Regions from separate parts of the Microbacterium sp. NPDC064978 genome, predicted to be linked through region 2. Evidence: predicted binding sites of a transcription regulator. Region 2 holds the regulator's gene; the other holds the start of a gene.
What was found. Region 2 encodes LexA, which represses DNA repair genes until DNA is damaged. Its sites were predicted from a motif close to TCGAACANNTGTTCGA; they were not measured.

Region 1 (6,450 bases), on a different contig from region 2:
CCCAGGATGAGCGCGATCTCCCAGGGCATGCCGAACAGCACGCCGATGCCGGCCACCGCGAACGCGGAGGCGACGACGAGAAGGGTGCTCATCGGCACGATGTAGCGGAAGTCGCGGCGGATCGACCGCAGCGACGTGGTCAGGCTCTCCCAGAACAGCATCACCGGCAGGAACAGCAGCAGCACGGTCTCCGGCGGAAGCTGCACCTCGCGCAGCGGCGGGATGAATCCCAGCGCCAGACCGAGGATGACGAGGACGAGGGGCAGCGCGAGACGCACGCGCGGGGCGATCAGGGTTCCGACGAGGATCGTGAGTCCGAGCAGGACGGTTACTTCGAGGCCTTCCATCGCTACTCCCAACAGTCGTGGGAGAAGGATATTCCTCCGTCAGCCGATCTGCTCCGTGAGTTCGAACCAGCGCAGCTCCAGCTCCTCGATCTCGGCCTCCTGCGCCGAGATCGCCTTCATCCGCTCGCCGAGGCCCTCGTAGTCGGACTGGTCGTGGTCGGCGAGGGCGTGCTTGGCCGTGTCGACCTGCTGCGTGAGCTTCTGGATGCGGCGCTCCAGGGCGGCGGCTTCCTTCTGCGCCGCCCGGAGAGCAGCGCCGTCGAGACCGCTCGTTGCGGGGGCCGCTGCCGCGGTCGCCGGGGCCGTCTCGAGGTGCTGTCGCAGGCGCAGGTACTCGTCGACGCCGCCCGGGAGATGCCGCAGGCGCCCCGCGCCGTCCGGACCGGGAAGGATCGCGTACTGCTGATCCGTCACCCGCTCCAGGAAGTACCGGTCGTGGCTCACGACGAGGAGCGTGCCCGACCAGGAGTCGAGGAGGTCCTCGATCGCGGCGAGCATGTCGGTGTCCATGTCGTTCGTGGGCTCGTCGAGGATGAGCACGTTCGGCTGGTCGAGCAGCACCAGCAGCAGCTGCAACCGACGCTGCTGGCCACCGGAGAGATCCTTCACCGGCGTCGAGAGCTGGGCGGACGAGAACCCGAGTCGCTCCAGGAGCTGTCCGGGCGTGAGGTCCTGCGCCTTCGACCCGGCGCCGAGCGTGTACGACGTGCGCAGACCCGAGATGACCACGCGCACGGGGTCGTTCCAGTGCGGCAGGAGTTCGTCGAGGCGCTGCGTGAGCGTACGGACCTGCACGGTCTTCCCGCGCTTGATCCGCCCCTCGGTGGGCTCGACCGTGCCGGAGATGAGCCCCAGGAGTGTGGACTTCCCGGCGCCGTTCACGCCGAGGATGCCCGTGCGCTCGCCCGGGGCGATCCGCCACTCGACGTCCTTGAGCACGGTCTTCCCGCCCCCTGAGCCTCCCTGGGTCCCTGAGCCTCCCTGGGTCCCTGAGCCTCCCTGGGTCCCTGAGCTTGTCGAAGGGTACGTCACCCCCACATCGAGCAGGTCGACGACGTCCTTGCCCAGCCGCGAGACGGCGAGCGACTGCAGCGAGACCTTGTCGCGGATCTCGGGCACGTCGGCGATGAGCTCGTTGGCGGCGTCGATGCGGAACTTCGGCTTGCTGGTGCGGGCCGGGGCACCGCGGCGCAGCCAGGCGAGCTCCTTGCGGGCGAGGTTCTGCCGCTTCGCCTCTGTCGCCGCCGCCATGCGGTCGCGCTCGACCCGCTGCAGGATGTAGGCCGCGTAGCCGCCCTCGAAGGGCTCGACGATGCGGTCGTGCACCTCCCACGTCTCGGTGCAGATCTCGTCGAGGAACCACCGGTCGTGGGTCACGACGAGGAGGGCTCCGGCGTTCGCGGGCCAGCGCTTCTTGAGGTGCCCGGCGAGCCACGTGATCGCCTCGACGTCGAGGTGGTTCGTCGGCTCATCGAGCGCGATGACGTCCCAGTCGCCCGTGAGCAGTTTCGCGAGGGACACACGGCGGCGCTGCCCGCCGGAGAGAGAGCCGATCTGCGCGTCCCACGGCAGATCCGTCAGCAGCCCCTCGATCACATCGCGGACGCGGGCGTCTCCGGCCCATTCGTGCTCGGCCATGTCGCCGACCACGGCGGCGGCGATCGTGATGTCGTCGGGGAGCGTGTCGGCCTGGTCGAGGACGCCGATGCGGGTGCCGCCGCGCACGGTCACGCGCCCGGAGTCCGGTTCCTTCCGGCCGGCGAGCATGGCGAGAAGGCTGGACTTGCCGTCGCCGTTGCGGCCGACGATGCCGATGCGGTCGCCCTCCTCGATGCCGAGGGTCACGGCGTCGAAGACGACGCGGGTCGGGTATTCGAGGTGCAGGGCTTCGGCCCCGAGAAGATGTGCCATGTCCTCTCCAGGGTAGTCGCGCCGCGTCGGGCGGTCGCCCGGTCAGACGAGCGAGGGGGCGAAGAGCTCCGGCAGCGCGGCGGTGAAGACCTCGAAGTGGCTGTACCAGACGGTGTGGGCGGCGCCGGGGATGCTGCGCACCGTCACCCCGCCGTGCTCGAACCGTCGCGCGTCCTCATCGGTCACCCAGGCGCTGGGTTCCGCACGCACGACGATGGAGCCGGGGGCGGCGGTCCAATGGCCGTCCTCCCCGCAGGAGACGGAGGCCGCCGTCGGCGGGTCGAACCGCTCGGCCGCCCGCGCCTCGACCGTGGCGTCGTCGACGGAGTAGAAGGGACGGAGGCGGCGGAGGTCGGCGGGCGACATCCGCTCGCGGCGGTCATGCTCATACTGCGACACGAGCACGGCACGATCCTGGCCGCCCTGCAGGGCGAGCGGCGCGTCGACGTAGACCGCGAGGCCCGGGTCGAGGCGGGGCGCGGCGGCGGCGAGCACCGTGGCTCCGAAGGAGTGCCCCACGGCGACGGCGAGGGTGGAGCAGGCGCGGTCCCCCGGGGTGCCCTCGGCATCGCAGCCGGCCGCGACCTGCGCCAGAGTCTCGACGACGGCATCGGCCGCCGACTCGATCGTGAGCTCCGGGTCACGCGGCGAGAGGCCGTGGCCGGGCAGATCGAGCGCCAGCACGCGGAAGCCGCGTTCCACGAGCAGCGGGACCACGCGGTGCCAGCTCTCGGCGGACCCCATCATGCCGTGCAGCAGCACGGCGACGCGGTCGCCCTCCCCGGCTTCGATGACGTTCAGGAGCACGGAGCCAGTCAACCACGGTCGTTATCCTTTCGTGATACGACTTTCGGCCAGATTCCTTCGTATCTTCGTTCGAATGCCAGTGGTCGGTGATGGACTGACGTCATGCCCGCACTGCTCGACGCGACCGACTCCCAGATGGCGATGCTCGCCGATCTGGTGGAGGGGCTGGAAGCGGCGGAGAAGACGCTGAGCAGCATGCAGGCTGCCCGCGACGGACTGCTCGCGATGGCGGGGCGACTTGCGGTCGACATCGCTCGGCAGGCGCGTCATCCGGACGGCGGCGACATGGCGATCCGCACGGTCGCCGCGGAGATCGGGGCCGCGCAGCGCGTCAGCGACCGCACGATCGAGCGGCGGATGTCCGAGGCGTCCTGGCTGGTCGAGCGGTTCCCGGCCGTCTGGGAGGCCCAGGGCGCCGGGCGCGTCAGCGCCGCGCACGCGCGGCTGATCGTGGAGGTGGGCGCTCATCTCGATGACCCGGACGACCGCTCGCGTTTCGCGACGGAGGCGATCGAGGTGGCCGCTGCGGAGTCTCCGAACCGGATACGCCGGCTCGTGCGCCGACTGGCCGACCGGCTCCAGGAGCGGACGCTCGTCGAGCGACACCGCGACGCCAGGGAGCTGCGCCGCGTCTGGGTGACCGACCTCGAGGACGGCATGGCCGAACTCGGTGCGCGCGGCCCTGCGGCCCTCGTGCACGGCATGTTCGACCGGCTCTCCCAGATGACGCATGCCGTGCGGGAGGAGAACGCGCGAGCACAGCGTCGGGAGGCGGAGGAGAGCATCCCCGACGACAGGACCGTGGATCAGCTGCGCGCGGACCTGCTCGCCGACCTCGTCCTGACGGGCGCTCCGGCGGGACATGACTCGGAAGAAGGACTGCTCTCGGAACTTCGAGCGCGCGTCGAGGTCACCGTGCCGGTGCTGACCCTGATGCACGGCGAGCAGGAAGGGACCACGGGCGGCACTCCGATCCTCGCCGCCGAGCTCGACGGGGTGATCCCGATCGATCCGGCCACGGCCCGCCGACTGGCCGGCGCGGCGAGCGGATGGGACCGGGTGCTCACCCACCCGATCAGCGGGGCGCTGCTGGCCGTCGACCGGTATCGCCCGAGCGAAGACCTCCGCCGGCACCTGCGGGCCCGCGATCAATGCTGCCGCTTCCCCGGCTGCAGCCTCGCGCCGCGGAAGTGCGACCTCGATCACAATCACGATGCGGCGCTCGGCGGAGAGACCGTGCACGACAACCTCGCGACCTTCTGTCGACGACATCACATGCTCAAACACCACTCTCCGTGGCACGTCGAGCAGGGGCCGGGCGGCGTTCTGGAGTGGACGAGCCCCACCGGCCGGAGCTACATCGACCGACCGCCGCCTCCGCACACCGTGACCTTCGCCGAGGATCCCCCGTGGTCTTCGCCCGTGATCGCGCCGGCTCACTGACCAGCCCTAGGGTGGAGGGCATGTCGAGCCCCGAATCAGACAGGTCGGGGGCTGCCGGTCACACCGTCAGCCCCGTGAACCGCTGATCCCTTCGTCCGCCCTGTCGGCGGGCGCGCGCCGGTGACCCGGGCGCTGACCGTGGTGACGAGAAGCCCTCCTCTTCCCTCTCACCTCGGAGCACTCGATGCCTTTCCCCCTCTATGCCCTTGCCCTGGCGGTCTTCGTCATGGGCACCTCGGAGTTCATGCTCGCTGGACTCCTCCCCGCGATCGCGGACGACCTCCACGTCCCGGTCGGCACGGCCGGTCTCCTCACCTCGGCCTTCGCCGTCGGCATGGTCGTGGGCGCGCCCGCCATGGCCGCGTTCGCGCGCGAGTGGCCGCCGCGTCGCACGCTCATCGCCTGCCTGGCGCTCTTCGCCGCGTGCCATGTCGTCGCCGCGGTGACGTCTGCCTTCGAGCTCCTCCTCGTCATGCGCGTGCTCAGCGCCCTCGCGAACGCCGGGTTCCTCGCCGTCGCTCTGCGTACGGTGACTCTCCTCGTCCCCCGCGAACGCACGGGACGCGCCCTCGCGGTTGTGCTCTCGGGGACGACCATCGCCACCGTCGTCGGCGTCCCTGCGGGGGCGGTGCTCGGCAGCGCATTGAGCTGGCGGGCCACCTTCGCCGCCGTCGCGCTGCTCTGTCTCCCCGCGCTCCTCGGGATCCTCCGTGGAGTGCCGACGACGATCCGGGGCGCGACGCATGGGCAGCCCCGGTCGACATTTGGAGCAGCCCCGGCCCCGGCGCCGCCCGGCAGGAAGGCACCGTCCCTGCGCGCGGAAATCGCCCTCCTGGTGACGCCGCCGCTCGCCCTCGCGATGATCCTGGCGGCGCTGGTGAACGCGGGGACCTTCGCGGTCTTCACGTTCCTGGCGCCGATCGTCACCGAGATCGCCGGTCTGCCCGACGCTGCGGTCTCGGTCGCGCTCGTCTTGTTCGGTCTCGGCTCGTTCCTCGGCGTGACCATCGCCGGTCGATACGCTGATCGGCACTCGGGCGCGTTGCTCGCCGTCGGTGGACCGCTGCTCCTGGGCGGCTGGATCGTCCTGGCGACGGTCGCGGATCAGCCGGTCGCGCTGCTGGTTCTCGTCTTCGTGCAGGGCATGGCCTCGTTCGGCGTGGGAAGCACCTTGATCACCCGCGTCCTGTACGCCGCCTCCGCCGCCCCGACGATGGGAGGGTCCTACGCGACCGCCGCCCTGAACCTCGGTGCCGTGATCGGTCCGGCCTGGGGCGGCTGGACGCTCGCCAGCGGAGCCGGTCCGCTCTCCCCCGTCGCGGTCGCCGTGACCCTGTCGGCCTGTGCCCTCCTTCTTGCCCTGATCACGCGAAGAAGGCACTCCGGCAGCTGACGCCGCGAGGCTGAGCCCTGACAACGGCGACGAGCCGCCCGGACCCGAAGGTCCGGACGGCTCGTCGTGTCCGACGTTCGCGGTGAACGAGGACGGTCTCGCTTCTGCTTACTCGTACGACTTCACGATCTCGAGGAGGCTCGGAACGTTGGCGTACGCCTCGGCCGCGTTCTCCTTGGTCACGATGACCGGCGGGAGCAGGTAGGCCGGGACGACCTTCTTGCCGTTGTCGTACTGGTCGGTGTCGTTGACGTCGACCTCGTCGCCCTTCTGGAGCTGACCGACCATCTTGATGGCCTGCTCCACGAGCAGCGTGGTGTCCTTGTTGATCGTGGAGTACTGCACGCCCTCCATGATCGACTTCACCGACTCGACCTCGGAGTCCTGACCGGTGACCACCGGGACGGGCTTGCCTGCCTGCTGCGCCGAGGTGATGATGGCGCGGGCGAGGGTGTCGTTCGGGGACAGGACGCCGTCGAGCGTCTCCGAGCCGTAGCTCGACGTGAGGATCGAGTCCATGCGACGCTGTGCGTTCTCCGGCTTCCAGCC
Region 2 (6,450 bases):
CTGGCGGCGCTCCGCGCGCTCGGTGCACCGGTGTCCGCGGCCACCTCGACCTCGCTGCTGCACGTGCCGCACGACGTGGAGGACGAGACCGCGCTCGACGAGCGCCTGGTGTCCTGGCTCGCGTTCGCGGACCAGAAGGTGCAGCAGGTCGTGACCCTCGCCCGCGGTCTGTCCGAAGGGCGCACGGCGATCGCGACCGAGCTGGACGCCGCGACCGCTGCGCTGCAGGATCGCCTGAGCGCTCCCGGCGTGCGCGACGGTGCGGTGCGTTCCCGTGCGCTGACCGACGCCGACTTCGCCCGTGCTCCGTACGCGGAGCGGGAAGAGGCGCAGAATGTCCTCGGCCTGCCGGTGCTGCCCCTGACGACGATCGGCTCCTTCCCGCAGACCGGCGACATCCGCCGCGCACGCGCGCAGTTCCTCCGCGGCGAGATCCCCGAGGACGACTACGAGGAGTTCCTCCGCCGTGAGGTCGCCGCGGTCGTCTCCCTGCAGGAGGACCTCGGCCTCGACGTCCTCGTGCACGGCGAACCCGAGCGGAACGACATGGTGCAGTACTTCGCCGAGCACCTCGACGGCTTCGCGGTCACGCAGCACGGCTGGGTGCAGTCGTACGGCTCGCGAGCCACGCGTCCGTCGATCCTCTGGGGCGATGTCTCCCGCCCGGCGCCCATCACGGTCGCCTGGTCGGCATACGCCCAGTCGCTCACCGCGAAGCACATGAAGGGGATGCTCACGGGGCCGGTCACCATCCTCGCGTGGTCCTTCGTCCGCGACGACCAGCCTCTGGGGGAGACCGCGAACCAGGTCGCGCTCGCCCTCCGCGACGAGATCGCCGATCTGGAGGCCGCGGGCATCCAGGTGATCCAGGTCGACGAGCCGGCGCTGCGCGAGCTGCTGCCGCTGAAGCAGACCGACCAGCCCGCGTACCTGGACTGGTCCGTCGCCTCGTTCCGTCTGGCGACGGGCGGTGCCGCGGCGGCCACGCAGGTGCACACCCACCTCTGTTACTCGGAGTTCGGCGTCGTGATCGACGCGATCCGTGCGCTCGACGCCGACGTGACGTCGATCGAGGCGGCCCGCAGCCGCATGGAGGTCGTCGCGGACATCGCCGAGGTCGGCTTCGACCACGGCATCGGCCCCGGTGTCTACGACATCCACTCGCCGCGTGTGCCGACGGTCGAGGAGGTCGAGTCCCTGCTGCGTCGCGCGGTCGAGGAGATCCCGCTCCGTCAGCTCTGGGTGAACCCGGACTGCGGCCTGAAGACCCGCGGCTACGCCGAGACCACGGCATCGCTGCGGAACATCGTCGAGGCCACCCGCCGGGTGCGCGAGGACGTGGTGGTCACCGCCTGACACTCCTGCTCAGCGAGACGACGAAGGCCCTCCCGGTGCACCGGGAGGGCCTTCGTCGTGTGTCTCAGACGGCGCGCATGACCGCGACGACCTTGCCGAGCACGACGGCTTCGTCGCCCAGGATCGGCTCGAACGCGGAGTTGCGGGGGAGCAGCCAGGTGTGGCCGTCGCGACGACGAAGCACCTTGACGGTGGCCTCGCCGTCGAGCATGGCGGCGACGATCTCGCCGTTCTCCGCGGTGTTCTGCGACCGGACCACGACCCAGTCCCCGTCGCAGATCGCGGCGTCGATCATCGACTCGCCGGAGACCTTGAGCATGAAGAGGTCGCCCTTGCCGACGAGCTGCCGGGGGAGCGGGAAGATCTCCTCCACCTGCTGATCGGCGTTGATGGGCACGCCGGCGGCGATGCGGCCGACCAGCGGGACCAGGGCGGCGTCGCCGACCGGGGTCGCCACATCCGCGGGGTTCTCCGCACCGGTGCCGGGAAGGTCGATGAGGACCTCCATGGCGCGCGTCTTGCCCGGGTCGCGCCGCAGGTAGCCGCTGAGCTCGAGCTGACCGAGCTGGTGCGTGACGCTGGACAGCGACTTGAGTCCGACGGCATCGCCGATCTCGCGCATGCTCGGCGGGTAGCCGTTCTGTGCGATGGAGGCCTGGATGACCTCGAGGATCGCCATCTGCTTCGGGCTGAGGCTCTTGCGACGGCGGGTGCGCGGCGCCTCGGACTCGAGGGCTGAGGTGTCGCTCATGGTGCTCCTTCACTGCGTGATCCGACGTGCCGCTTCGAATGTCGGTGGCCCGTGGTGGGGTGTCCTTATCGAAACCGTATCCGAGAAAAGCGCGGATCTGGAAGATCTGTTCGAGCGTGTCGGGCGATTCGCGGGCCGCGGCTTCGAAGACAGCTTGACAGATGTTCGAACTCGAAGATATCTTCGGAACGTAGCTTCGCATCCACGGCTCCCGGCCGAGGCGCGGATGCGAAAGCTACGCCAACCTCCCCGGGCTCCGGCGCCGGGACAGTAAGGAGCAGACATGAGCAGCATCAGCCTCAGCACCGCGACCGCCTTCCCGGCATCGGCCCGTCCGGCCACCCGGCTGCGGATCACGGCACGCGGCCGCCGCGCTCTGCTCGCGCTCGCCTCGGTCCCGCTCGCAGCGGGCATCGCCTTCGCCGCCATCAGCGGGGGCAGTGCGATCGCCTCCGGCGCGGACGCACCGGCCGTCTCCGTCGAGACCGTCACGGTCATGCCCGGCGACACCCTCTGGTCGATCGCGAGCAGCATCGCCCCCGAGGCCGACCCCCGCGAGGTCATCGGTGAGATCAGCCGTATGAACCTCCTCCGCGGCGGCGAGCTGCAGGTCGGTCAGGAGCTCGCGCTCCCGGCCCGCTACACCGACTGACGCGGAGCCCGAGTCTTCCGATCCGGTCGTCACGATGACCTCGGCTCTCCGTGCTCCTCTTAAGATGGGAAGGGTGACCTTCTCCCTCAACGATCTCCCGCTCCGCGACGATCTGCGCGGACTCACCCCGTACGGCGCGCCCCAGGCCCCGCTGCCGGTGGCTCTGAACGTGAACGAGAACACGCATCCCGTTCCCGACGAGGTCGCGAGCGACATCCTCGATGACATCGCCGTGGCGATCCGGGACGTGAACCGGTACCCGGATCGTGAGTTCACGACGCTGCGGGAGGCCTTCGCCGACTACCTGGGTCACGGCCTCACGCCGGAGCAGATCTGGGCGGGAAACGGCTCCAACGAGGTGCTGCAGCACATCTTCCAGGCTTTCGGCGGTCCGGACCGCACGGCATTCGGCTTCGGCCCGACGTACTCGATGTACCCGCTCATCGCGAAGGGCACAGGGGCGTCGTGGATCGCCGGCACCCGGCAGCCGGACTACACCGTCACCGCGGAGGAGGCGGCGGAGCAGGTCCGTGCGGCCGACCCGGACATCGTGATCCTCTGCTCGCCGAACAATCCGACGGGCACGCCGCTGGGGCTCGACGTGGTGGAGGCCGTCTACGACGCCGCCCGTGGCGTGGTGATCGTCGACGAGGCCTATCAGGAGTTCGCGCCGCGCGATGCCCCGTCTGCACTGACTCTGCTGGAGGGCCGGCCGCGGCTGGCGGTCTCCCGCACCATGAGCAAGGCCTTCGCCTTCGCCGGTGCCCGCGTCGGCTACCTCGCCGCCGACCCCGCGTTCATCGACGCGCTGCGTCTGGTGCGCCTGCCCTACCACCTGAGCGCCCTGACGCAGGCGGCGGCCGTCGCCGCGCTCCGCAATGCCGACGTCATGCTCGGGATGGTGCAGGAGATCGTGGAGCAGCGCGACCGGATCACGGCCACGCTGGAGGCCCTCGGCTACACGCCCCACCTCTCGTGGTCCAACTTCGTGCTGTTCGGCGGCGTCGCGGACCCGCAGGCCACCTGGCAGCAGCTCTACGATCGCGGCGTGCTCGTCCGTGACGTCGGCATCCCCGGTCACCTGCGGGTGAGTGCCGGTACGGAGGCGGAGACCACGGCGTTCCTGGACGCCCTGGCCTCGATAGGATCGGCATCATGACCATCCCCGCGCCCACCGCACGCACCGCGAGCCGCGTGCGCCGCACGTCGGAGTCCACCGTCGAGGTCGAGCTCAACCTGGACGGTACCGGCGCGAGCCGCATCGACACCTCGGTGCCGTTCTTCGACCACATGCTCACGGCGTTCGCGAAGCACTCGCTGACGGATCTCACCGTGCGGGCGTCCGGCGACACCCACATCGACGCGCACCACACCGTGGAAGACGTCTCGATCGTGCTCGGTCAGGCGATCCTCGCCGCGCTCGGGGACAAGTCCGGCATCTCCCGCTACGGCGACGCCCTCGTCCCCCTGGACGAGGCGCTCGCGCAGGCGGTCGTCGACATCTCCGGTCGCCCGTACCTCGTGCACGAGGGTGAACCCGCGGGCTTCGAGCACCACCTGATCGGCGGGCACTTCACCGGATCGCTCGTCCGGCACGTCTTCGAAGCCATCACCTTCAACGCCGCCCTCACCGTGCACGTCCGGGTCCTGGGCGGGCGCGACCCGCACCACATCGCCGAGGCCGAGTTCAAGGCGTTCGCGCGGGCGTTCCGTCAGGCGAAGGCGCTGGATCCCCTCGTCGACGGCATCCCGTCCACCAAGGGAGCCTTGTGAGCGCCGCGCCCCGGGTCGCCGTCTTCGACTACGAGTCCGGCAACGTCCACTCCGCGGTCAAGGCGCTCGTCGCCGCGGGAGCCGACGCCGTCCTCACGCGCGACCGCACCGAGGCTCTCGAGGCCGACGGGTTCGTCGTGCCCGGCGTCGGAGCCTTCCAGGCCGTGCGGGACGCACTGCACGCTCACGGCGGCGACGAGATCATCGGCCGTCGTCTCGCGGGCGGTCGACCGGTGCTGGGTATCTGCGTCGGCATGCAGGTGCTCTTCGAGCACGGCGTCGAGCGCGGGCACGACACCGCGGGCCTCGGCGAGTGGCCGGGCGCCGTGACGGAGCTCAACGCCCCTGTCCTGCCGCACATGGGCTGGAACACCGTGGAGCCGGGGGAGGACACCGTCCTGTTCCGCGGGATCGAGCAGGAACGTTTCTACTTCGTGCACTCCTATGCGGCGCAGTCCTGGGAGCTCGATGTGATCCCGCCGTTCCCCCAGCCCGTGCTCACCTGGGCGACCTACGGCGGTCCCTTCCTCGCGGCCGTGGAGAACGGCCCGCTCTCGGCGACGCAGTTCCACCCCGAGAAGTCCGGAGACGCCGGCATCCAGCTGCTCCGGAACTGGGTGCAGAGCCTCTGATCCGGAGCCGCGTCGGCGCCGGGCGTCATGCGGTTTGTCCCGCGCCCCGCGGCGGACTACCCTCGTCTCTCGTGCCCTCTCGGGCCGCAGACCCACCCGAACCAAGGACCCCATGAACGACTTCGCGCAGTCCCCCTCGCTCACGCTCCTCCCCGCGGTCGACGTCGCCGGCGGCAAGGCGGTCCGTCTGACCCAGGGGGAGGCGGGCACGGAGACGAGCTACGGCGACCCGCTCGACGCCGCGGGGGAGTGGGTCTCGCAGGGAGCCTCCTGGATCCACCTCGTCGACCTCGACGCGGCGTTCGGACGCGGCAGCAACGCCCCGATCCTGCGCAAGGTCATCAAGCAGTTCAAGAACGTCAACGTCGAGCTCTCCGGCGGCATCCGGGACGACGCGAGTCTGGAGGCGGCTCTGGAGAGCGGCGCCGCCCGCATCAACCTCGGCACCGCCGCCCTGGAGAACCCGGAGTGGGCCGCCGACGTGATCAGCCGCTTCGGCGAGGCGATCGCCGTCGGCCTCGACGTGCGCGGCACCACGCTCGCGGCGCGGGGCTGGACGAAGGAGGGCGGTGACCTCTGGGAGGTGCTCGAGCGCCTCGAGGACGCCGGCTGCAGCCGCTACGTCGTCACCGACGTGACCAAGGACGGCACGCTGCGCGGTCCGAACCTGGAGCTCCTGCGTGAGGTCACCTCGCGCACGCCGAAGCCGGTCGTCGCGTCGGGCGGCATCTCGAACCTCGACGACATCGCCGCCCTGCGCGACCTCGTGCCGCTGGGCGTCGAGGGCGCCATCGTCGGCAAGGCGCTGTACGCGGGCGCCTTCACGCTGGCGGAGGCCCTGGATGTCGCCGGAGACTGACCCCCACGCCTGCGGGCCGGAGCCGCACAACCGGGCGGACTCGGCCGGTGTCCCCTGGGAGGGGCGCAGCTTCGAGTCGAATCCGCATGCCGCGGACGACGGCTCGGCGGACCCTGCTCTTCTCGCCGCCCTGCTCCGCTTCCGCGCGGGGGAGGGGAGTCAGACGGAGGTCGTCGACGCGTTCCGCTCCGCGCGGGTGCTCATCCCGCTGATCGCCGAGAAGGGTGAGGAGGGGGTGGCCCCCAGCGGCCTCGCGGTGGACAAGACGCAGGAGCTGTCGATCGTCACCGTCGCCGCACCGGACGGGCGCCGCGTCCAGCCGGTGTTCTCATCGGTCGAGACGATGCAGCGCTGGGACCCGTCGGCGCGACCCATCCCGGTCGAGGCCGTCCGCGCCGCGCTGGCCGCATCGTCGGAGGATACCGAC

Region 1: ACIGJI_RS12495 (DUF222 domain-containing protein) is a predicted target of LexA. The motif match lies at 3,123-3,138, and genes of this name have one in related genera.

Annotation. Positions count from the first base shown of each region.
Region 1 is NZ_JBITWF010000003.1:490,577-497,026, reverse strand. It holds gene ACIGJI_RS12510 (Na+/H+ antiporter) at 1-347, opposite strand, end outside; gene ACIGJI_RS12505 (ABC-F family ATP-binding cassette domain-containing protein) at 387-2,258, opposite strand; gene ACIGJI_RS12500 (alpha/beta fold hydrolase) at 2,301-3,065, opposite strand; gene ACIGJI_RS12495 (DUF222 domain-containing protein) at 3,168-4,508, shown strand; gene ACIGJI_RS12490 (Cmx/CmrA family chloramphenicol efflux MFS transporter) at 4,693-5,901, shown strand; gene ACIGJI_RS12485 (sugar-binding protein) at 6,010-6,450, opposite strand, start outside.
Region 2 is NZ_JBITWF010000006.1:23,102-29,551, forward strand. It holds gene metE (5-methyltetrahydropteroyltriglutamate--homocysteine S-methyltransferase) at 1-1,356, shown strand, start outside; gene lexA (transcriptional repressor LexA) at 1,421-2,107, opposite strand; gene ACIGJI_RS17025 (LysM peptidoglycan-binding domain-containing protein) at 2,391-2,759, shown strand; gene ACIGJI_RS17030 (histidinol-phosphate transaminase) at 2,824-3,918, shown strand; gene hisB (imidazoleglycerol-phosphate dehydratase HisB) at 3,915-4,532, shown strand; gene hisH (imidazole glycerol phosphate synthase subunit HisH) at 4,529-5,164, shown strand; gene priA (bifunctional 1-(5-phosphoribosyl)-5-((5-phosphoribosylamino)methylideneamino)imidazole-4-carboxamide isomerase/phosphoribosylanthranilate isomerase PriA) at 5,277-6,023, shown strand; gene ACIGJI_RS17050 (SseB family protein) at 6,007-6,450, shown strand, end outside.